One region of the Bradyrhizobium sp. USDA 4506 genome, then DNA from elsewhere that is predicted to be linked to it. Evidence: predicted binding sites of a transcription regulator. Region 1 holds the regulator's gene; each other region holds the start of a gene.
The links. Region 1 encodes PhoB, which activates phosphate uptake and scavenging genes when phosphate is short. Its sites were predicted from a motif close to TGTCATNNANCTGTCAT; they were not measured.

Region 1 (5,634 bases):
GAGCCCCTACGCCTACTGGAAAGAGCTGGCGTGGAGCGGCGCGCTGCTCATCACATTCACCGTGCTCGCGTTGAATATCGGCGCGCGTATCCTTGGTGCCGAAAGGGCCGCAAAATGACCGAGCTTTCCGTCTCCACGACTGCCGCAGGCCACATTCCCCAGGTTCCGCTGCCGGAAGCGCCGCCGAAAGTCACGGTGCGCAACCTCAACTTCTATTACGGCGAGCACCACGCGCTGAAGAACATCAACCTGACGCTCGGCACCAACCGCGTCACGGCGTTCATCGGCCCGTCCGGCTGCGGCAAGTCGACCCTGCTGCGCATCTTCAACCGGATGTACGACCTGTATCCGGGCCAGCGCGCGGTCGGCCAGCTGATGCTGGACCAGACCAACATTCTCGACCCCAAGCTCGACCTCAACTTGCTGCGCGCGCGGGTCGGCATGGTGTTCCAGAAGCCGACGCCGTTCCCGATGACGATCTACGAGAACATCGCCTTCGGCATCCGCCTCTACGAGAAGATCTCGAAGTCCGAGATGGACGACCGGGTCGAGAAGGCGCTGCGCGGCGGCGCGCTGTGGAACGAGGTCAAGGACAAGCTGAACGCCTCCGGCCTGTCGCTCTCCGGCGGCCAGCAGCAGCGCCTGTGCATCGCGCGCACCGTGGCGGTGCGCCCCGAGGTGATCCTGTTCGACGAGCCGTGCTCGGCGCTCGACCCGATCTCGACCGCCAAGGTCGAGGAACTGATCCAGGAGCTCTCCGAGGACTACACGATCGCGATCGTCACCCACAACATGCAGCAGGCGGCGCGCGTCTCCGACAAGACCGCCTTCATGTATCTCGGCGAGCTGATCGAGTTCGACGACACCAACAAGATCTTCACCTCACCGAGCGATCGGCGCACCCAGGACTACATCACCGGCCGGTTCGGTTGACCGGCGCATGATCCGGAAAAGTGGAAACCGGTTTTCCGATCAGGTCATGCTAAAATTCAGGACACGAAGCCATGATCCCCGGGATCATGGTTGAGGGAGACAAGCGATGGCTTCTGAACATACCGCCAAGGCATTCGACAGCGACCTGCAGGAGTTGACCCGCCTGGTCGCCGAGATGGGCGGCCTGGTCGAACGAATGATTACCGAGTCGGTCGACGCGCTGATCCGTCGCGACGTCGCGCTCGGCAAGCGCGTGGTCGCCGCCGACATCGAGATCGACAATCTGCAGCGCAACATCGAAGAGCGCGCGGTGCTGACGATCGCGCGCCGCCAGCCGATGGCGATCGACCTGCGTGAGATCGTCAGCGCGATGCGCGTCGCTACCGATCTCGAGCGGATCGGCGACCTCGCCAAGAACATGGGCAAGCGCGTCGCGGCGCTGGAGAGCGATTTCCAGCCGCTGAAGCTGATCCGCGGCCTCGAGCACATGACCGACCTCGTGCTGTCGCAGGTCAAGTCGGTGCTCGACGCCTATGCCGCGCACGACCTGCCGGCGGCGATGAACGTCTGGAAGGGCGACGAGGAGGTCGATGCGATCTGCACCTCGCTGTTCCGCGAACTGCTCACCTACATGATGGAAGATCCGCGCAACATCTCGTTCTGCATCCATCTGATGTTCTGCGCCAAGAACATCGAGCGGATCGGCGATCACGCCACCAATATCGCCGAGACCGTGTTCTACATGATCGAGGGCCAGCAGATCACCGACAAGCGCCCGAAGGGGGACATGACCACTTTTGCCACCACGGTGCCGGGCAACTGAGGCATGATCGGCAAGCACGGAACCGGCAAGAGCGAAACTGGATGATCCTCGCGACAAATCGTTTCCGCGGGGACTATGCTCAAGGAAGTAAGCGTTTCGGTTTGCGTCTGGGCAACGGATCACCACAGAGAAAGAACTTAGACCGATGAGCGCACGCATTCTGGTAGTCGAAGACGAGGAAGCGCTGACGACGCTGTTGCGCTACAATCTCGATGCGGAAGGCTACGATGTCGAGACGGTGGGGCGCGGCGACGATGCGGATACACGGCTGAAGGAGCGCGTTCCCGACCTCGTGGTGCTGGACTGGATGCTGCCGGGCCTGTCCGGCATCGAACTGTGCCGCCGCCTGCGGGCGCGGCCCGAGACCAAGCAGCTTCCGATCATCATGCTGACCGCGCGCGGCGAGGAAAGCGAGCGCGTGCGCGGGCTTGCCACCGGCGCGGACGATTACATCGTCAAGCCGTTCTCGGTGCCGGAGCTGCTGGCGCGGGTGAAGGGCCTGTTGCGCCGCGCCAGCCCGGAGCGGCTTGCGACCGTGCTGACCTATGGCGACATCGAGCTCGACCGCGAGAAGCGCCGCGTGGCGCGCTCGGGCCGTCCGATCGATCTCGGGCCGACCGAGTATCGCCTGCTCGAATTCTTCCTCGAGCATCCCGGCCGCGTGTTCAGCCGCGAGCAACTGCTCGACAGCGTCTGGGGCCGCGACATCTACATCGATGAGCGCACCGTCGACGTGCATATCGGCCGCTTGCGCAAGCTGCTCAATCCGGGCCGCGAGCAGGATCCGATCCGCACCGTGCGCGGCGCCGGCTACGCGCTCGACGACCGCTTTGCCAAGGCCGAGCCACAGCCGTAACGGCCATGCGGCATTCATAAACCGCAACACGGCGTCGTCCCGGCGAAAGCCGGGACCCATACGCCGCGGCCAGTGCAATCGGCACGCGGCCAGACGGCTTTCTAACAACACGCATTAGTGGTTATGGGTCCCGGCTTTCGCCGGGACGACGCCGGTGGTGTAATGGGCTACGCATCACACAAAAAATCCCCGCTTTCGCGGGGATTTGTTTTTGAGGTCTTCCGTCGTTTTCCCGAGTGCTCACTTGATCTGCGGTTTCGCCGACGGCCGGCGGCGATCGGCGGCGGGCTGGTAGGCGACGCGCGAGTGATGCGCGCAATAGGGCAGGCCGGCGAGCGCCTTGCCGCCGCAGAAGAAGAATTCCGGGCTCGAGGGATCGCCGACCGGCCAATGACAGGTGGCCTCGTTGAGCTCCAGCAGCGAGAGCCGCTGGCTCATCGGCACCACATTGTCGTAGGAGATCGGATCGGGCTCCATCTCGACCTCGAAGGCGTGCGCCAGCGCGGTGTTGCCGCGCGAGACCGGACGCGCCACCCGCATCATGTGCTGGGCCGGGCGAGCCTTGCGCTGCCGCGGCGCGGCCGTGGAGGGTGCCTTGGCGCGGCCGGAGAGGCCGAGCCGATGCACTTTGCCGATCACGGCGTTTCGCGTCACATTGCCAAGTTCCGCCGCGATCTGGCTGGCCGACAGGCCGGACTCCCAGAGTTTCTTCAGCTGCTCGACGCGATCGTCGGACCAGGTCAATACAGTCATCGCATTCTTCCCTTCGCGTAGCGCCGGCCAATCATTGGAGCGGCGCTGCGAGCCAATCTGGACAAATATCCCTGCGGCCAGAATCCCTTAGCCCTCGCCGGGCACGGTGTTGCGCCCGAACGTTTACGCGAGACACAAAGGCTACTTAGAGGGTCCAGTACCGCCGCACGAGATGTCGTACCCGACAGGCCAAACGCTACAATATGGCGTGACTCTGGCGCAAGAGTCCGCGGCCGTGCGTCCACATGTTCCCACACAGTTAAGCATCACGATGAGGCTTTTCCACCGCACCGGAATGCTCCGGATTGCGCTCGTTTCGCATTGCAGGAAGGCCACTTCGTGGCGATTGACACTTACCGACCGCAGCATAGAATGCCCGCCACGTGCCGCCCGCAAAGGCGGCCGTTTTGTTTTCCGAAGCTGGCCGTTGCTGCGCTGGCGTCAAGGCGCAGCGGCAATTGTCGGCTTAAAAACCGTCAGTGATCGCCATGACCAACGCTGCCACGTCGCATCTGCTCCCCGTCTTCGCCAGGGTCGATCTCGGCTTCGAGCGCGGCGAGGGCGCCTGGCTGATCGCAACCAACGGCGACCGCTATCTCGATTTCACCTCGGGCGTCGCGGTCAACGCGCTCGGGCACGCGCATCCGCATCTGGTCAAGGCGCTGCAGGAACAGGCGACCAAGCTCTGGCACATGTCGAACCTGTTCAAGAGCCCGGACGGCGAGGTGCTTGCCGCACGGCTGTGCGAGCAGAGCTTTGCCGACTTCGTGTTCTTCTGCAATTCCGGCGCCGAAGCGATGGAGGGCGTGATCAAGCTGGTCCGCCACTATCACTTCTCCAAGGGCCATGGCGAGCGCTACCGCATCATCACCTTCGAGGGCGCCTTCCACGGCCGCACGCTGGGCACGCTGGCGGCGACAGGCTCGGCGAAATATCTCGAAGGCTTCGGCCCGCCGATGGACGGCTTCGACCAGGTGCCGCATGGCGACATCGAGGCGGTGAAGAAGGCGATCGGCCCGCACACCGCCGGCATCCTGATCGAGCCGGTGCAGGGCGAGGGCGGCGTGCGCTCGGCGCCGCAGGCGTTCTTCAAGGCACTGCGCGCGCTGTGTGACGAGCACGGCCTGCTGCTCGCCTTCGACGAGGTGCAGACCGGCATGGGCCGCACCGGCGAGCTGTTCGCCTACAAGCGCACCGGCGTCACGCCGGACGTGATGTCGCTGGCCAAGGCGCTCGGCGGCGGTTTTCCGATCGGCGCGGTGCTGGCGACCGCGCAGGCTGCGGCCGGCATGGCGCCCGGCTCGCACGGCTCGACCTTCGGCGGCAATCCGCTCGCGGTCGCCGCCGCCAATGCCGTGCTCGACGTCATGCTGAAACCCGGCTTCTTCGAGCATGTGCAGAAGATGTCGCTGCTGCTCAAGCAGAAGCTCGCTTCCGTCGTCGACCGCTATCCCGGCGTGCTGTCGGAGGTGCGCGGCGAGGGGCTGTTGATCGGCGTCAAGGCCGTGGTGCCGTCGGGCGACCTGATCGCCGCGCTGCGCAGCGAGAAGCTGCTCACCGTCGGCGCCGGCGACAATGTGGTGCGGTTCCTGGCGCCGCTGATCGTGACCGAGCCCGAGATCGACCAGTCGATCACCGCGCTCGAGCGCGCCTGCTCTGTGCTGTCGGCGGCGCAGCCGAAGAAGGCGGCTGGATAATGAGCAAGCCGGTCCGTCACTTCCTCGATATCAACGAGCTGCCGCTCGGCGAGCTGCGCAACATGCTGTCCGCCGGAGCCGCCATGAAGGCGAAGCTGAAGGCGCATGAGAAGGGCAGGAAGCCGCTCGAAGGCAAGACGCTGGCGATGATCTTCGAGCGCCCGTCGACCCGCACAAGGGTGTCGTTCGACGTCGGCATGCGCCAGCTCGGCGGTGAATCCATCATGCTGACCGGCGCCGAGATGCAGCTCGGCCGCGGCGAGACCATCGCCGACACCGCGCGCGTGCTGTCGCGCTATGTCGATGCGATCATGATCCGCATCCTCAACCATGACGCGCTGCTCGAGCTCGCGGCGCACGCTACCGTTCCCGTCATCAACGGCCTGACCCGGCGTTCGCATCCCTGCCAGGTGATGGCCGACCTCATGACCTATGAGGAAAACCGCGGCTCGATCGAGGGCAAGACCGTGGCCTGGACCGGCGACGACAACAACGTGCTGGCCTCCTGGGCGCATGCCGCAGAGCGGTTCAAGTTCCAGCTCAATGTCGCGACCCCGCCGGAGCTCTCGCCG
Region 2 (5,634 bases), 2.1 Mb from region 1:
GATCGCCATTCCATCAACGAAAAGGGCGGACGCTTTAGGGCGTCCGCCCTTTTTTGTGTCGGCCGTTTCTTGTTGGCGTTGCGTCGCGAACGATTACTTCGTCACTTGTTATTTGGTCACCTGGCCGCGGATCTCGCCGCCCGGATTGGCCGCAGTGTGAACGTTGACATAGTACTTGCCGGCGAGCAGATCGGCGGCCTGCGCGTCGGTCAGCGTGGCGCTGCCTTCGACCGGGCTCGACGTCGCGTTCGGGATCGCGACTGCGACACCGGAATTCTTGCCGGCCTCGGCGGGGCCGTGGAAATGCGCGGCAGTGGCCGGACCCGAGAGGCCGGAATAGGTCAGCTTCCAGCTCAGCTTCTTGCTGGCGGCATCGTAGTCGATGTCGGCGGTGCCGGTGGCGGTGCTGGTATTCGGCGGCACTTCGCTCTTGCTATCCAGCTTCGCCGTGAACTTCTCGGCAAAGGCCGGACCGGCGAAGGCGATGGCGGCGCCGAGCGTCAGCGTGGCAAGCAAGGTCTTGTTCGACATGGTTCTCTCTCCTTTGACGGCACAGGATGGTTGCAATCTTCAAACAGCAGCTTTTCGGATTTATTCCCCAAATGATCGTGGGTGCGGCAAATTTGATGCGAGCTTGTCCGACTGGTTGCCATCATACTGGTCCATGAACTGACGCGACCAATGACGGATCGGTGAATGCTGCGACGAATTTTCCTCCTGGCGATTCTGGCCGGCGTAATCGGCTTTGGCGTGTTCTGGTGGCTGACGATCCCCGCGACCGTTGCCGCCGACGCGCTGCCTGCCTATCAGCCTGACCTGGCCAACGGCCTCACAACGTTCAATGCCGGGGGATGTTCCTCCTGCCATGCCGTGCCGAAGCAGGACGACCGCACGAGGCTCGGCGGCGGGCTCGCGATCACCTCGCCGTTCGGTACCTTCTATGCGCCGAACATCTCGCCCGACCCGAACGACGGCATCGGCCGCTGGAGCGAGGCCGATTTCGTCACCGCAGTCATGAAGGGCACTTCGCCATCGGGCGCGCACTATTTCCCGGCGTTTCCGTACCCGTCCTATCAGCACGCCAAGGTCAGCGATGTGCGCGACCTGTTCGCCTATCTGAAGACCTTGCCGCCGGTCGCCGGCAAGGTGCGCGACCACGATTTGCCGTTTCCGTTCAACATCAGGCGCAACGTCGGGGTCTGGAAATTCCTGTTCATGAACGGCAAGCCGTTCATCGCGGATGCAAGCCGCTCGGCGCATTGGTACCGCGGCGCCTATCTCGTCAACAGCTTCGGCCATTGCGCCGAGTGCCACAGCCCGCGCAACGTCCTCGGCGGCATCGTCACCGCGCAGCGCTTCGCCGGTGGTCCGAATCCGGAGGGCGAAGGCTGGGTGCCCAACATCACGCCGAGGGGGATCTCGGACTGGAGTGTGAAGGATATCGCCTATTTTCTCGAGAGCGGCCAGATGCCGGACGGCGATAGCGCCGGTGGGTCGATGGTGCGCGTGATCCGCAACACCTCGCAACTGTCGTCGTCCGACCGCGACGCGATCGCCGAGTACATCAAGTCGCTGCCGCCGGTCGAGGGACCGCCGAAGCCGGTCAAGAAGGAGAAGGAATCGTAAAGCGGATGGGTTTGGTTGAATCGGCTCGCCGCGGTTTCGGTTCACCTCTCCCAAGGGAGAAGTGAACTTTCGACGCCGTTCAAGCTCGACCTAATCTCATCATGCTCTCGCGGGCGCGTCCTACTTCGCGCCGAACGCCTTGAAGGTGATGATCGTGAGGGTGTCCTGGATGCCCGGGATCACCTGAACCTTCTCGTTGATGAAATGGCCGATGTCGGTGTCGTGGTCGACGTAGAACTTGACCAGGAGGTCGTAGTTGCCCGCGGTGGAATAGATCTCGGACGCAATCTCGGCCTCCGCCAGCGCGTTGGCGACGGTGTAGGACTGGCCGAGCTTGCATTTGATCTGGACGAAGAAAGGAACCATCAAAGTCGTCTCCGGGGATTTCCGCGACTATAGGCCCAAAACGGGCGGCCAAGGCAAGGGGGCGAGGCAAGGGGTCAAGGCGAGGCCAACTTGCGGTAAAGTCAGGCGAACTTGCTGCCGATCGGCGGCCGGGCTAGGACAGGCCATGGTCTTGTTCGTGATGGTCTCATTCGTATCAACCGCCGGTGCTGCAAGATGACGCCGGTCGCGCTCACCATTGCCGGCTCGGACTCCTCGGGCGGGGCGGGCATCCAGGCCGACCTCAAGAGCTTTGCCGCGCTCGGGGTCTATGGCGCCTCCGCGATCACGGCGCTGACCGCGCAGAACACCACGGGGGTCAGCGGCATCCATCCGGTGCCCGCGTCATTCGTCACCGCCCAGATTGATGCGGTGTTCTCCGACCTCGAGGTCGGCGCGGTCAAGATCGGCATGGTGGCGCAGGCCGACACGATCGCTGCGATCGCCGATGGGCTGAGGCGCTGGGCGCCGCGCCATGTCGTGCTCGATCCGGTGATGGTCGCTACCTCGGGTGATCGGCTGCTTGCCGCCGAGGCGGTCGACGCGCTGAAGGTCCTGCTGTTTCCGCTGGCCTCGCTGATCACGCCGAACCTGCCGGAAGCGGCGGCGCTCTTGAACGAGCCGGTCGCCTCAAGCGAGGCCGACGTCGAGCGACAAGGCAGGCGATTGCTGGCGATGGGATGTCGCGCGGTGCTGGTCAAGGGCGGCCACGGCCACGGCGCCGAGAGCATCGACTATCTGATCGACGCCGAGCGCAGCATCGCGCTGGCTGCGCCGCGGATTGCGACCGCGAATACGCATGGCACCGGCTGCTCGCTGTCCTCGGCAATCGCAGCAGGGCTCGCGAAGGGCGAGAGCATGGAGACCTCCGTGCGCAAGGCCAAGGCCTGGATCACCGAAGCAATCGCCGAAGCCGATCGCTTCGCCGTCGGACACGGTCACGGACCGGTGCATCACTTCCACAAGTACTATTGACGCTAGTAGCCTCGTAGCCCGGATGTAGCGCAGCGCAATCCGGGGCGCTCCATCCGCTGATGCGACACCCGGATTGCGCTTCGCTGCATCCGGGCTACGTTCTTCGCTGCTTCGGCTGCGCGCAGGTTCCGCCGCAATATGTTGGCAACACAACGCCTCTTCCACACAGCCTCGACCGCCGATGTCGCCAGATTGTCGCACGCTGCTGTTATCCGCAGGGAAGGGGCGTGCTGCTGATTCTCGTTAACTGTTTGTGGGGCCTTGGGTCGCGGGGGTCGTCATCGCCTTGTCACAGGAATCTGTTAGGTGCACAGGCATGGGAAGTGACTCCTTGAGTGAAGAAAGTCCCGAGCGGCACTTTCGCACTTTGTTTATCTCCGATGTCCATCTCGGAGCCCGCGGTTCGCAAGCCGACCGCCTGCTGGACTTCCTCCGCGCTCACGATGCCGACACGATCTACCTCGTTGGTGATATCGTCGACGGCTGGGCGCTGAAGTCGAACTGGTACTGGCCGCAGACCCATAACGATTTCGTGCAGAAGATGCTGCGCAAGGCGCGCAAGGGCGCCAAGGTGATCTACGTCCCGGGCAACCACGACGAGTTCCTGCGCAAATATTACGGCACGCATTTCGGCGGCATCGACGTGGTGGAGAACACCGTTCACACCGGCGCCGACGGCAAGCGCTACCTCGTGATCCACGGCGACATTTTCGATCTCGTGGTGCAGAACGCGCGCTGGCTCGCCCATCTCGGCGACAAGGCCTACGATTTCGCGATCCAGATGAATCGCTTCGTCAACTTCTTCCGCAAGATGTTCGGCGTGCCGTACTGGTCGCTGTCGCAATGGGCCAAGCTGAAGGTCAAGAAGGCGGTGAACTATATCGGCGCGTTCGAGGCGACGCTCGCCGGCGAGGCGCGGCGCCACGGCTGCGACGGCGTGATCTGCGGCCACATCCACTACGCGACGATCCATGACGAGCACGGCATCCGCTACATGAATTGCGGCGACTGGGTGGAGAGCTGCACCGCGCTCGCCGAGCATGAGGACGGCCATTTCGAGATCATCACCTGGACCGACCCGGTGCGCCGGATCGCGCCAGTTCCGCGAGTGACGGCACGCGCTGCATGACGCATATCCTGGTCGCGACCGATGCGTGGCATCCCCAGGTCAACGGGGTTGTCCGCACGCTGACCATGATGGCACCGGCGGCGAAATCGCTCGGCGTCGAGGTGAGCTTTCTCACGCCGGACGAATTCCGCACCTTCGCGATGCCGAGCTACCGCGATCTCCGGCTGGCGCTGCCGTACCGGGCGAAGGTCGCAAGTCTGATCGAGGCGGCGCGGCCCGACAGCATCCATATCGCGACCGAGGGCCCGATCGGGCTTGCGGTTCGCCGCTACTGCCGCAAGCGCGGCCTGCCGTTCACGACGAGCTTCCACACCCGCTTCCCCGAATACGTCTCGGCGCGGACGCCCGTCCCGGAAGCCTGGGTGTGGCGGGCGCTGCGCTGGTTCCACAGGCCGAGCCGGGCGGTGATGGCGGCGACCCCGGCGCTGGCGGCCGAGTTGCGTCAACGCGGCTTCCGCAACGTGGTGTTGTGGTCGCGCGGCGTCGATACCGCGCTGTTCCATCCGCGCGACGTCGATCTCTGCCTGCCGCAGCCGGTCTATCTCAGCGTCGGCCGGGTGGCGGTGGAAAAGAACCTCGAGGCGTTCCTCGATCTCGATCTGCCCGGCACCAAGGTCGTGGTCGGCGACGGCCCGGCGCGGGCGGCGCTGGAGCGGAAATATCCGGACGCCGTGTTCCTCGGTGCTCGTCATGGGGAAGAATTGGCTGAGATCTACGCCGCGGCCGATGTGTTCGTTTTCCCGAGCCGTACCGATACGTTTGGTCTGGTGCTGCTTGAAGCATTGGCGAGCGGCCTGCCGGTTGCCGCTTTTCCGGTCACCGGTCCCCGCGACGTGATCGGCGCGGCGCCGGTCGGCGTGCTCGACGAGGATCTGCGCCATGCCTGCCTGGAGGCGCTCAGCATCCCGCGGCAGGCCTGCGTCGATTTTGCCGCGCTCCACACCTGGCAGGCGTCGGCCCGGGTGTTCATCGATCGCTGCATGAACGTCCGCCCCGCGCCGCCGGACGGCGAGGGGGAGGCGCTCGAATTCGGTGCCGAGGAGCACCATTTTGTGGCCCTGCCGGCCAGCCAGCCGATCTCGCACTAGACAAACTCACGCTAAATCGTCTTGCCGGGCTGCGCCCCGCCGCGATACAAATCGCGAATGACGGACACCGTTCTCAATCCACCCGTCGCTGCCGCGGACATCGATGCCGCCGCAAGGGTGGTCGCGCCGTTCGCGGTGCGCACGCCGCTCCTGACCTTCCCCGTTCTCAACGAACGCGTCGGCAGCCAGGTTTTCCTCAAGCCCGAAATGCTGCAGCGGACCGGATCGTTCAAGTTTCGCGGCGCTTTCAACAAGCTCGCCTCGATCCCGCAGGACAAGCGGAGCGGCGGCGTCGTCGCGTTCTCCTCGGGCAACCACGCCCAGGGCGTCGCCGCGGCGGCCAAGATCCTCAACATGCAGGCGACCATCGTGATGCCTGCGGACTCGCCGATCACCAAGCGCGAGCGCACCAAATCCTATGGCGCCGAAGTC
Region 3 (5,634 bases), 5.3 Mb from region 1:
GCCCGACAGCCTGCCGATGATCGGTAAGGCGCCGCGGCATCGCGGACTCTGGCTCGCCTTCGGCAACCAGCATATCGGCTTCACCACCGGCCCCGGAACGGGCGCCGCAATTGCGGCGATGATCGCGGGCGATGCGCCGCCGTTTGAGGTCAAGGCATTTTCGCCCGGCCGGTATATCGCGTGACTTGCGCGAGGCCGCCTGCAATGTTTGGCGATCAAGCGCGCGGCAACCGAGGGGCAGGATGAACTACGTCTGGGATTTCGGCATCCTTGCCAAGTACAGCCATCTGTTCTGGCTCGGGCTCGGCTGGACCATCGCCTACACCATCGGCACCATCATCCTCGGGACCTTGATCGGCCTGATCGTCGGCATGCTGCGGCTGCGGCGCATTCCGGTGATCGACTGGCTCCTGATCGCCTATATCGAGACATTCCGCTGCACGCCGCTGCTGGTGCAGATCATCTGGTTCTACTATGCGTTTCCGGTGGTGATCGGCGTCAACATCCCGGCGCATGTCGCCGCCGTCAGCGTGCTGTCGCTCTATGGCGGCGCGTTCTATGCCGAGATCGTGCGCGGCTCGATCGAGAGCGTGCCGGTCGGGCAGTGGGACGCGGCGAAGGCGCTCGGCTTCCGCGGCTGGCGCCTGATGCGGCTCGTGATCCTGCCGCAGGCGCTGAAGCCGATGATGGCGCCCTATGTCAACCAGTCGGTCACGCAGCTCAAGAACACCTCGCTGGTCTCGATCATCGCGGTACCCGATCTCGTCTACAACGCGACCTTGATCAACGCCGACACCTACCGGCCGCTCGAGGTCTACACCATCGTGGCGCTGATCTATTTCGCGATCCTGTTCCCGTCGACGCTGGTGGCCAGGCGGCTGGAGCGCGGGCTGACCTACGACAAGGTGTGAGTTGCTTGACCTCTCCCGCTTGCGGGGGAGGTCGGATCGCATCGTTAGATGCGATCCGGGTGGGGGCTCTCTCCATACATAGGGTGTCGCTTGTGGCGACACCCCCACCCCGGCCCTCCCCGCAAGCGGGAGAGGGAGATCACTGCCGTCTCGGCAATCGCCTCAGATACTCAACTCCACCGGTACATCCTCGGGCTTGACGCCGGCAAGGCCGAGGCCCTTGACGAACCATTCGCGCATCTGGCCGATGCCGCGGTTGTAGTCGATCCAAACCGAGAGAAAATCGCGCCAGCGCTTGTCGGCTTCGCGCCGTACCGCCGTGCCGCTCGCGATCGTCACCGACGGCGAGGCCAGGATCTTGTAGGTGCCGAGGTTCGGATTCTTGGCGATCGCGGTCAGCCCGAGCACCAGCGCGTTGACCACGCAGTCGACGCGACCCGACGACATTTCCAGCATCACCTCGTCGCGCGACTTCAGCGACTTGATGGTGGCGTTCGGCGCAAAGCGGCGCGCCACCGCCTCGTTGGCCGAGCCGACGTCGACAGCGATCTTGACCTCGGGCTTGTTGATGTCGGCCCAGGTCTTGGCTTCCAGCCCCTTCTTCAGCATCGCGCCGAACGGATGCGGGAACACCAGATTGGTGAAATCGACCACCAGCGCGCGCTGCGGCGTCGGGTTGAGCGCGAAGCCGAGGTCGATCTTGTTGGCCTGCAGATCGAGGATTGAATTGCCGTAGGTCGACTCGACATATTCCAGCTTGACGTCGAGCAGTTTGGCCAGATCGTTGGCCATCTCGATCGAGAAGCCGGACCAGGTGCCCGAGGCAAGGTCCTTGTTGAAATAGGGCAGCTCGCCCGGCAGCACCGCGATCCGCAGCACCTTGTTGGCCCGGATGCGATCCAGCGTGTTGTCGGCCGGCGTCTGCGCCGAGGCCGGCGTTGCCATCGCGGCCGCGAGCGCCGCGCCGCCGCCGATCCCGAGCGCATAGCGCAGCGCGTCGCGGCGATCTTCGGAGATTTTGATGTCGTCGGATTGAGTCAAGCGGGCCTCCCTGCACCAGATCGGGGGAAGCCTAGCGTCGGTACCCGGTGCCAGCAAGTGCGCGCGTCTGCACCATTGGTAGGCAAGGCGAGGGCGCGGTCGCCTACGTGCCGGACTTCACCTCTCCCGCTTGTGGGGGAGGTCGAATAAGCCGCGAACCGCGCCCTTAGGGGTTAGCAACGATAGGTCATGTTCGCCCCTGTGACCGAAGAAAAGAAAACGGCGGGGAAGCTCAGTTCGGCTACCCAATCGAGCACTTGGTTGTCTGTCTGGGTTTCTGGGCTTGAAAGGTGTGGAAATTGAAAAAGCACCGTCCCGTGAATGTCCAAAAGAACGAGACGATCGATAACCCAAACATCACCGTCGTCGGTCGAGAAAAATTTTGCCAGCAATTCTGCTGTTCCGTCAGAACGAAGCCTGAGAGTGGGGCCGTTGTTCAGGGTGCCGTTCAAGAAGCCGGACAGCTTGCAATCGCCGTAACGAATAGGCGCGCTCCAACTAAGGTCAAGGGTTTGGATAGCATGTGTCGCAACACCCTTATAGCTTTCTGGCTGGTCGGTCGCCGAGCTTTTGCTTTCAAGATGTTCTTTCAACATAGCGTACGCCTCCTTCTAGCCCGCGAATTGCGAGCAACCTCTGGTTTAAAGGGAGGGCGCAAAAGGACCAGTGAGCTGCCTCACAATCTGCAATCGCGATTTAGTGATCCTCCCCCGTAAGCGGGGGAGGACAGAGCGTGCTCGTGCCCAGAATCAATATCGTCCCGGCACGTACATCTCCTGCGGGATCGGGCCGCGGTGATAGTCCGGGTTGCGCACCCGCGGCGGCAGCACCACCGGCTGGTGGGTGACCGCCTGATAGGGGATCTGGCTCAAGAGATGCGAGATGCAGTTGAGCCGGGCGCGCTTCTTGTCGACTGCATCGACGATCCACCACGGCGAGTCCTGCAGGTGCGTGCGTTCCAGCATCGTTTCCTTGGCCTTGGTGTAGAGCTCCCAGCGGGTCCGCGCCTCGACGTCCATCGGGCTCAGCTTCCACTGCTTCAGCGGATCCTGGATCCGCATCGAGAAGCGGAACGCCTGTTCCTCGTCGGTGATCGAGAACCAGTATTTCAGGAGGACGGTGCCGGAGCGGATCAGCATGCGCTCGAATTCCGGCACCGAGTTGAAGAATTCCTCATACTGCTCGTCGCTGCAGAACCCCATCACCTTCTCGACGCCGGCGCGGTTGTACCAGCTGCGGTCGAACAGCACGATCTCGCCGCCGGCCGGCAGATGCGAGACATAGCGCTGGAAGTACCATTGCGTGCGCTCGCGCTCGTTCGGCGCCGGCAGCGCCGCGATCCGGCAGACCCGCGGGTTGAGCCGCTGGGTGATGCGCTTGATCACGCCGCCCTTGCCGGCGGAATCGCGGCCCTCGAACAGCACGACGACCTTCTTCTTCTCGTGCTGCACCCAATCCTGCAGCTTGACCAGTTCGCCCTGCAGCCGCAGCAATTCGCGGAAATAGAACTTGCGGTCGATCGACGGCCTGCCGGCGGCGCCGTCATGGTCGAGCTCGTCGAGCCTCATGTCGTCGAGCTCGAGCTCGAGTTCCTCGTCGAGGCTGTCGGCCATCTCCTGATGGATGCGGGCGCGCAAGGCTTCATCCCGCAAGGCTTCGTCCCGCAAGGCTTCATCCCGGGAGGCTTCGTCGGTGAGGGCTGAGGTCGTCATGAAGGTCCGTCTTTCAGTGTGTTAGATGGATCGGACGGCAGCATTGACGGGCGATGTTACCCCTCTATGACAATGCCGTGACCGCTGTTTCACGCCGCCGGGCGGACTGTGCTAACAAGCCGACAAAACCAAAAAGGGAGATGTGCCGATGATTTCGCTCACGCCAAAAGACGTCCTGCCGGAGGACGGCACCGCCGGCACGCTGGTCGGGCGGGTCTGGTTGCCGCAGGCCGGCGGGCCGGCCGTCGTCGCGGTGCGGGCAGACGGTGTGTTCGATGTCACGGCGCGGTTCCCGACGGTGAGCGCGCTCTGCGAGGAAAGCGATCCCGCGGCCGCGCTGCGCGCCACGGGCGGCGAGCGGATCGGCGATTTCGAGGCGATCCTCGCCAACACCCCGCCCGACGGCCGCGACAAGGCCAGGCCGCATCTGCTGGCGCCGGTCGATCTCCAGGTGCTGAAGGCCGCCGGCGTCACCTTCGCGATCTCGATGCTGGAGCGCGTGATCGAGGAGCGGGCGCGCGGCAATCCGTCCTCGGCGGACGCGATCCGCAAGGAAGTGGTGCGCCTGGTCGGCGACGATCTCTCCAAGCTGAAGCCCGGCTCCGAGCAGGCGATGAAACTGAAGCAGGTGCTGATCGATCAGAATGCCTGGAGCCAGTATCTCGAGGTCGGCATCGGTCCCGACGCCGAAGTGTTCACCAAGGCGCCGACGCTGTCCTCGGTCGGATCAGGCATGGATGCCGGGCTGCATCCGAAGTCGACCTGGAATAATCCGGAGCCGGAGGTCGTGCTTGTTGTCTCCGCCGCCGGCAAGATCGTCGGCGCCGCGCTGGGCAACGACGTCAATCTGCGCGACTTCGAGGGGCGCTCGGCGCTGTTGCTGTCGAAGGCCAAGGACAACAACGCTTCCTGCGCGATCGGCCCGCTGCTCCGGCTATTCGACCAGACCTTCTCGCTCGACGATGTCAGGAAGATGGATGTCGGCCTGACCGTGACTGGCGCAGACGGCTTCGTGCTCGAGGGCCATTCCTCGATCAGCAAGATCAGCCGCGACCCGACCGATCTGGTCGCCCAGACCATCGGCCCCGTGCATCAATATCCTGATGGATTTGCGCTGTTCCTCGGCACGATGTTCGCGCCGGTCAAGGATCGCGATGCCAAGGGCGAGGGCTTTACCCACAAGCGCGACGACATCGTGACCATCGCCGCACCGCAGCTCGGCAAGCTGGTCAACCGGATGCGCAATAGCGACGAATGCGAGCCCTGGACCTTCGGCGTCGGTGCGCTGATGAAGAACCTCGCACAGCGCAAGGTGCTGTGAGGATCAGGACGGGGCGGCGAGTCCACACCTCGGCCGCTTCGTCGGCCGTGTGCGGCCTGTCGCGTGGCGGCAGGTCGGCGCCGGGTTGCGCCGACAATCCGGTGACGTTCAGCCGCCTCTCGCAGCGCGTTGAACGACGACGATGGTGACTGTGCCGAAGCGGCGGCGTTGCCGAACATGTTCAGAAACCTGCGCGGCAGATCGACCGTGTGGCGCAACTTGCGCGCGCTAAAACACGCGGAATTTGCCGCTTTTTCCTAGCTTTATGTGAACCAGTTCATCCTCGTTCGCGCCGGTCCGCTCCAGCATATTGGCTCGACGCGAACAGAAGGAATCGCGGACATGAGCGAGCAGCCATCAAACGGAATGCCCGATTGGCTCACCACCGATATGCTGGTCATTGCCGTCTCACTGGCCATCATCGTGATTGGGATATGGATCGCGCCGTAGCCTGGTTGTCGCGGCGAGGCCGTCCAGCCGGGCAGGGCGCCAGCGGCAATCACTGAGTTGCCCGACGGCGCAAGCCTCTTTTGCAAAACGGAACGAGATGCAAAGCTCGGACGATTCACACACTCAGTGTCGTCCCTGCGAAAGCAGGGACCCATAACCCCAAATACAAATTGTTAAGCGATGCTGCAACGGCGAGTCC
Region 4 (5,634 bases), 660 kb from region 1:
GACGGACACCGAAGCCGACGGCAGCCGTGATCGACAGTCAAAGTGCGCCGACCACCCAAGCTGGCGGACCGCGCGGCTACGATGCAGGCAAGCGCATCTACGGCCGCAAGCGGCATATCGTGACGGATACCAATGGCCTCCTCCTCGGGGTTCATGTTCATCCGGCCAACGTTCAGGACTGCCATGGCGCCGTACCGCTGCTGAAGAACGTGCGGATGAACTTCCCCCGGCTGCGCCACGTCTTTGCCGACCGGATCTACCGCGGAAATCAACTCCTCGACGCGCTCTCAGACTGCGGTCCATGGACTGTCGAGATCGTCGAGCGGCCTCAAGGCGTCAAAGGCTTCCAGCTTCTGCCGAGGCGGTGGGTGGTTGAACGCACATTCGCTTGGTTCGGCAGATGCCGTCGCCTCGCCAAGGACTTCGAGGCGACGGTGGCAACCGAAGCTGCCTGGCTGCTGATTGCACACATCAGGCTCCTGACCCGCAGACTTGCCGCTGCTGGTAAGGTTGGGTGACTTATGAGTCAGACTCTCAGGATGACGGATCGAAAGTTTCGTAGCCCGGATGGAGCGCAGCGAAATCCGGGATGCATCATAACCTTCCCTTGAAAAGGGGAGGTCGCCTTGCTCGCGAGAGCAAAGCGGGTGGGGATCAAATCTGCCGGCTTGCAGCGTCGCCTGTGGCTGACCCCCATCCCGACCTTCCCCCTTTCAGGGGGAAGGAGAAGGCAGATCTCACTCCTCGTCCGGCACCCCGCGCTTCAGCGCGGCGCGGGCGGCATCGCGATGCTCGGGCGTGATGTGGCTTGCCACCATGCGGAGCGCGGTTGCGAGCACCGCGGCGTCATCGGTGAAGCCGAGAATCGGCAGCATGTCGGGCACGAAATCGAACGGCAGGATGAAATAGGCGATCGCCCCGAGCAGCGCCGCCTGCACATGGCGCGGCGTCTGCCAGTCGAACGCGCAGTAATAGGCGGCCAGCAGGTCCTCCGCGAAGGGCAGGCTCGCCACCACCTTCTTGAACTTGATCCAGAAACGGCGGCGCACGCTTTCAGCGTCCTGCGCCAGCCGATCGGCAGGCCCAAATCCCGCGCCGTGTTCGCTCGATGTCATCGCAAGGTTCCTCGACGCCGCGCCAATTCGGCGGCGGACGATGCGAATCTGGGGATATCGGCGGACCCGCGCAAGGTTCCACGCGCCGGGGTCAACTGACCCCAAGCTGCCTTGCGATCGCGTTCATGGCCTTGGCGAGGTCGATGTCGCGCTTGGTCACCCCGCCGACATCATGGGTCGACAGCACCACCTCGACGGTCTTGTAGACGTTTTTCCACTCGGGGTGATGGTCGCTCTTCTCGGCGACCAGGGCGGCGCGGGCCATGAACCCGAAGGCCTCGTTGAAGTCCTTGAACACGAAAGTCTTGGCGATCGCCTCGCGGCCGGACGCCTCCGACCAGCCGGCCAGTTCCCAAAGGGCGGCCTTCCTCGCCTCCGCTGACAGCCGTTCGACCATGGTAAACTCTCCCGTTTGACGCCGACTTTAGCCTAACAACGGCCTCCGGGATGGGATCCACGCCCAAATTAAGGCCGAAATCGCGTCCTATCGCCGCTGGTAACCATGACGGAGTTGTAACATCTGTCCATTCAGTAATTTGCTACACATAGAGGATGTATGCGCGTTGGTAGTTTTGCGAGATTGAGCCCCGACGATTGTTTGCGAGATCGATGACAGACGGCTCCGCCAGCATGTCGCCCAAGCCGCTGCGTTCGGCAAAGCGGCGGCTGATGTTCGTTTTGATCGCGGGCGCGCTGGCCATCATCGGCACGTTGCTGGCCGGCTATTATTTCGCCGTGCGTCCGGTGACGCTGCGGATCGCGGTCGGTCCCGCCAACAGCGATGACGTCAAGGTCGTGCAGGCGCTGGCGCAGGCCTTCAACAACCAGCAGAACACCCAGGTCAAACTGAGGCCGGTGCAGACCGAGGGCGCTACCGCCAGCGCCCAGACGCTGGCCGACGGCAAGGCCGATCTCGCCATCATCCGCGGCGATCTCGAGGTGCCGAAGAATGCCCAGGCGGTTGCGACCCTGCGCAAGAATGTCGTGGTGATGTGGGTTCCGCCCGCCAAGGGCAAGGTTCGGAAATCCGCGCGGATCACCAAGATCGCGCAGCTTGCCGGCCGCAAGATCGGCGTCGTCGGCCGCACCCCGGCCAATGTCAATCTGCTGAAGCTGATCCTGACGCAATACGGCGTCGACCCGATGAAGGTCGAGATCGTTCAATTCCCGGCCAATGAGGCGGCGGAAGCGATCAAGAACCTCAAGGCCGACGCCTATCTCGCCGTCGGCCCGGCCAACAGCAAAATCACGATCGATGCGATCACGGCGTCGGTCCGCGACGGCGGCGAACCCAGCTTCCTTGCGATCGACGCCTCCGAGGCGATCGCGCAGAACCATCCGGCCTATGAGGCCGCGGAAATCCCCGCGGGCTCGCTCGGCTCCGCCGACCGGCCCGACGATGAGGTGAAGACGATCAGCTTCTCGCACCACATCGTTGCGCGGAAGGGCCTGTCGGACTCGACGGTCGCGGCATTCACGCGGCAATTGTTCGCGATCCGGCAGTCGCTCAAGACCGATTTCCCGCTCGCCGCCAAGATCGAGACGCCGGACACCGACAAGGATGCCACCATTCCGGTGCATCCGGGCGCCGCCGCGTTTGTCGACGGCGAGGAAAAAACCTTCCTCGACCGCTACAGCGACTACATCTGGTGGAGCCTGATGGCGTTCTCGGCGATGGGCTCGGCCGGTGCGTGGTTCGCCGGCTATCTCAAGCAGGACGAGCGCAACACCAACACCTCGCAGCGCGAACGCCTGCTGGAGATGCTGAAGACCGCACGGCAAAGCGATTCGATCGAGGAACTCGACCAGATGCAGGCGGAGGCCGACGACATCCTGCGCCACACGCTGGACTGCTTCGAACACGGCGCCATCGAGGAAGGCACGCTGACCGCGTTCAACATCGCGCTCGAGCAGCTTCATAACGCCGTCGCCGACCGCAAGGCGCTGCTGTTCAGCATGCCGCAGAATTTGCAACGGACTGCCACGCAGTTCAGAGCGGCGGGCACGGCGTAGAATCGCCGCTACTCTATCCGCGAGATGCCTTCGTCTCTCCCGCTTGCGGGTAGGGGCTCTCTCCTCGCCATGATTCGTCGAGAGACCCCTCCCCACCCTCCCCCGCAAGCGGGAGAGGGAGCCTGACAGACGTGCCCACCTCACGCGACGCCCGCCGCTGTAATGTCTCCGTCATGGAATTTTTCTAGGTCTTGGCGCGCCTGCGGCGCATTGTCGCTGTGACCTGAGGAGGCTCCCCATGACGATCCGGTTCTCGCGAAATCTCACCCGCCGACGCTTTCTCTCCACGGCGGCTGCGGCCGGCGCCGGCGTGATTGCGATGCCCTATCTGTCGCGCGCCGCCGACCGTCCCGTGATCACCCATGGCGTGCAGTCCGGCGATGTCGGCGTCGACGGCGGCGTGGTGTGGGCGCGTGCGGACCGGCCGTCGCAGATGATGGTCGAGGTCGCGACCACCGAGTCCTTCAAGGACACCCATACGCTGCCGCCGATCACGGCGCTGCCCGAGAGCGACTTCACCGCCAAGATGCTGCTGGAGAACCTGCCCTCCGGCCAGGACATCTTCTATCGCGTCCGCTTCCGCGACCTCGCCCATATCGACATCGTCGGCGAACCGGTGGTCGGCCGCTTCCGGACCGCGCCGAGCGACCGCCGCGACGTCTCCTTCGTGTGGGGCGGCGACGTCGCCGGCCAGGGCTGGGGCATCAATCCCGACGACGGCGGCATGATCACCTTCGCCGCGATGAAGAAGCACGCTCCGGATTTCCTTCTGCACTCCGGCGACACGATCTACGCCGACGGCGTGATCCCCTCCGAGGTGAAGCTTCCCGACGGCAAGGTCTGGAAGAACGTCACGATCCCCGAGAAGGCCAAGGTCGCCGAGACGCTCGACGAATACCGGGCCGCCCACAAGTATAACTTCCTCGACAACAACGTCCGCGCCTTCAATGCCGAGGTGCCGATCTTCGTGCAGTGGGACGATCACGAGGTGACCAACAACTGGTCGCTGTCGAAACAGCTGCCGGCGGCCTACAAGGAGCGCGACATCAATGTGCTCGCGGCGCGCGCGGCAAAGGCCTTCCACGAGATGTATCCGATGCGCGAGAGCATCGTCGAGCCTGGGCGCGTCTATCGCACGCTGAGCTACGGTCCGCATCTCGACGTCTTCATGCTCGACGAGCGCAGCTATCGCGGCCCCAACGGCCCGAACCTGCAGGAGCAGTATGGCCCCGACGCCTATTTCATCGGCCCGGACCAGATGGCCTGGCTGAAGCGCGCGCTGCTCAACTCGCGCGCCACCTGGAAGGTGATCGCCTCCGACATGCCGCTCTCGCTGATCGTCTATGACGATGCGGCCAACAAGAAGGGCTCGGAAGCCTTTGCGCAGGGCGATGGTCCGGCGCGCGGCCGCGAGCTCGAGATCGCCGACATCCTGCGTTTCATCAAGACCGCGGGAATCGTCAACACGGTGTGGCTGACCGCCGACGTGCATTACGCCGCCGCGCACTACTACAACCCAAATAAGGCCCAGTTCCAAGAGTTCGATCCGTTCTGGGAATTCGTCTCCGGCCCGCTGCATGCCGGTACGTTCGGTCCGAACGAGCTCGACAACACCTTCGGCCCCGAGGTGAAGTTCATCAAGGCGCCGGGCGAAGGCAACCAGAACCTGCCGCCGTCGGCGGGCATGCAGTTCTTCGGCCACGTCAAGATCGACGGCAAGAGCGGGCAGATGACGGTGAGCCTGCGCGACCGCGTCGACGCCGAGCTGTGGGCGATCACGCTCGACCCGAAGCCGGTCTAGTGTGCTGAATGCGAAGTTCGTGCGATTTCGCGGCAGCCACTTTCACGAACTTCGCATTCATAAAGCACACTAGAATTATAAGTTTGCTAGTGTCCTTATCGAATCCGAAGTTCGCTCCGAAGGTGCGGCAAATGATGCGAACTTCGGATTCGGGACACTAGTTCGGTCACAGCCACGACGGAACCGGACTCTTTGTCTTGACGGCCTTGCCTCCAAGGCGAGGCAACGCGATTGCCGGGGGATGGACCTCCCCGGCATCTTCCGGTACCGATGTCAGAGCCGTTATGCTGGGGGCCCGGAGGGGCGGAGCATGAGGCGCTGCGAATTCTTTCGCGTGCTCGGTGGTAGCGTTGCGAGGTTTCGGCCTCGCCGCTTGTTGGTCGTCGCGATCGCAGTGTTCGCGCTGCTGCCGATCGAAGTCAGCGATGCCGGCTGGCTGCCCGATCTCTTCAAGAGCTCACCCAAGCATGCCAAGTCGCCGAAGCGCGCGAAGGCGACAAGGGCTGCCAAATTGGCAAGGCACCGCGCTCCGCCCAGGCACCGCGCCATGCGGCTGGCCGCCCTTGGGCCAGTCACCCTGCCGCTTTCAGCTCTCAAGCCAGCCGCTGCCAAATGCGATCCCGCGACGTTCCGGATCGTGCTGGATGTCGGACATACAGCGCAATCGGAAGGCGCGATCAGCGCGCGGAATGTCGCCGAGTTCAC

Region 2: a site for PhoB is predicted at 3,262-3,278, ahead of ACVIHF_RS21525 (UDP-2,3-diacylglucosamine diphosphatase). Genes of this name have one in related genera too.
Region 3: a site for PhoB is predicted at 3,720-3,736, ahead of ppk2 (polyphosphate kinase 2). Genes of this name have one in related genera too.
Region 4: a site for PhoB is predicted at 3,287-3,303, ahead of ACVIHF_RS34380 (alkaline phosphatase D family protein). Genes of this name have one in related genera too.

The regions. Positions count from the first base shown of each region.
Region 1 covers NZ_JBSSBM010000002.1:6,188,431-6,194,064, reverse strand. The annotation lists gene pstA (phosphate ABC transporter permease PstA) at 1-118, shown strand, start outside; gene pstB (phosphate ABC transporter ATP-binding protein PstB) at 115-933, shown strand; gene phoU (phosphate signaling complex protein PhoU) at 1,040-1,756, shown strand; gene phoB (phosphate regulon transcriptional regulator PhoB) at 1,902-2,612, shown strand; gene ACVIHF_RS31400 (GcrA family cell cycle regulator) at 2,853-3,365, opposite strand; gene ACVIHF_RS31395 (acetylornithine transaminase) at 3,854-5,062, shown strand; gene argF (ornithine carbamoyltransferase) at 5,062-5,634, shown strand, end outside.
Region 2 covers NZ_JBSSBM010000002.1:4,057,484-4,063,117, reverse strand. The annotation lists gene ACVIHF_RS21550 (c-type cytochrome) at 1-2, shown strand, start outside; gene ACVIHF_RS21545 (CHRD domain-containing protein) at 109-531, opposite strand; gene ACVIHF_RS21540 (c-type cytochrome) at 697-1,626, shown strand; gene ACVIHF_RS21535 (Lrp/AsnC ligand binding domain-containing protein) at 1,747-1,992, opposite strand; gene thiD (bifunctional hydroxymethylpyrimidine kinase/phosphomethylpyrimidine kinase) at 2,188-2,985, shown strand; gene ACVIHF_RS21525 (UDP-2,3-diacylglucosamine diphosphatase) at 3,302-4,114, shown strand; gene ACVIHF_RS21520 (glycosyltransferase family 4 protein) at 4,111-5,202, shown strand; gene ACVIHF_RS21515 (threonine/serine dehydratase) at 5,260-5,634, shown strand, end outside.
Region 3 covers NZ_JBSSBM010000002.1:877,065-882,698, forward strand. The annotation lists gene ACVIHF_RS06445 (NAD(P)/FAD-dependent oxidoreductase) at 1-184, shown strand, start outside; gene ACVIHF_RS06450 (amino acid ABC transporter permease) at 243-911, shown strand; gene ACVIHF_RS06455 (transporter substrate-binding domain-containing protein) at 1,074-1,952, opposite strand; gene ACVIHF_RS06460 (DUF6294 family protein) at 2,126-2,548, opposite strand; gene ppk2 (polyphosphate kinase 2) at 2,702-3,565, opposite strand; gene ACVIHF_RS06470 (fumarylacetoacetate hydrolase family protein) at 3,813-4,985, shown strand.
Region 4 covers NZ_JBSSBM010000002.1:6,848,152-6,853,785, forward strand. The annotation lists gene ACVIHF_RS34360 (IS5 family transposase) at 1-518, shown strand, start outside; gene ACVIHF_RS34365 (YkvA family protein) at 738-1,115, opposite strand; gene ACVIHF_RS34370 (4a-hydroxytetrahydrobiopterin dehydratase) at 1,207-1,512, opposite strand; gene ACVIHF_RS34375 (TAXI family TRAP transporter solute-binding subunit) at 1,725-3,128, shown strand; gene ACVIHF_RS34380 (alkaline phosphatase D family protein) at 3,367-4,929, shown strand; gene ACVIHF_RS34385 (N-acetylmuramoyl-L-alanine amidase) at 5,477-5,634, shown strand, end outside.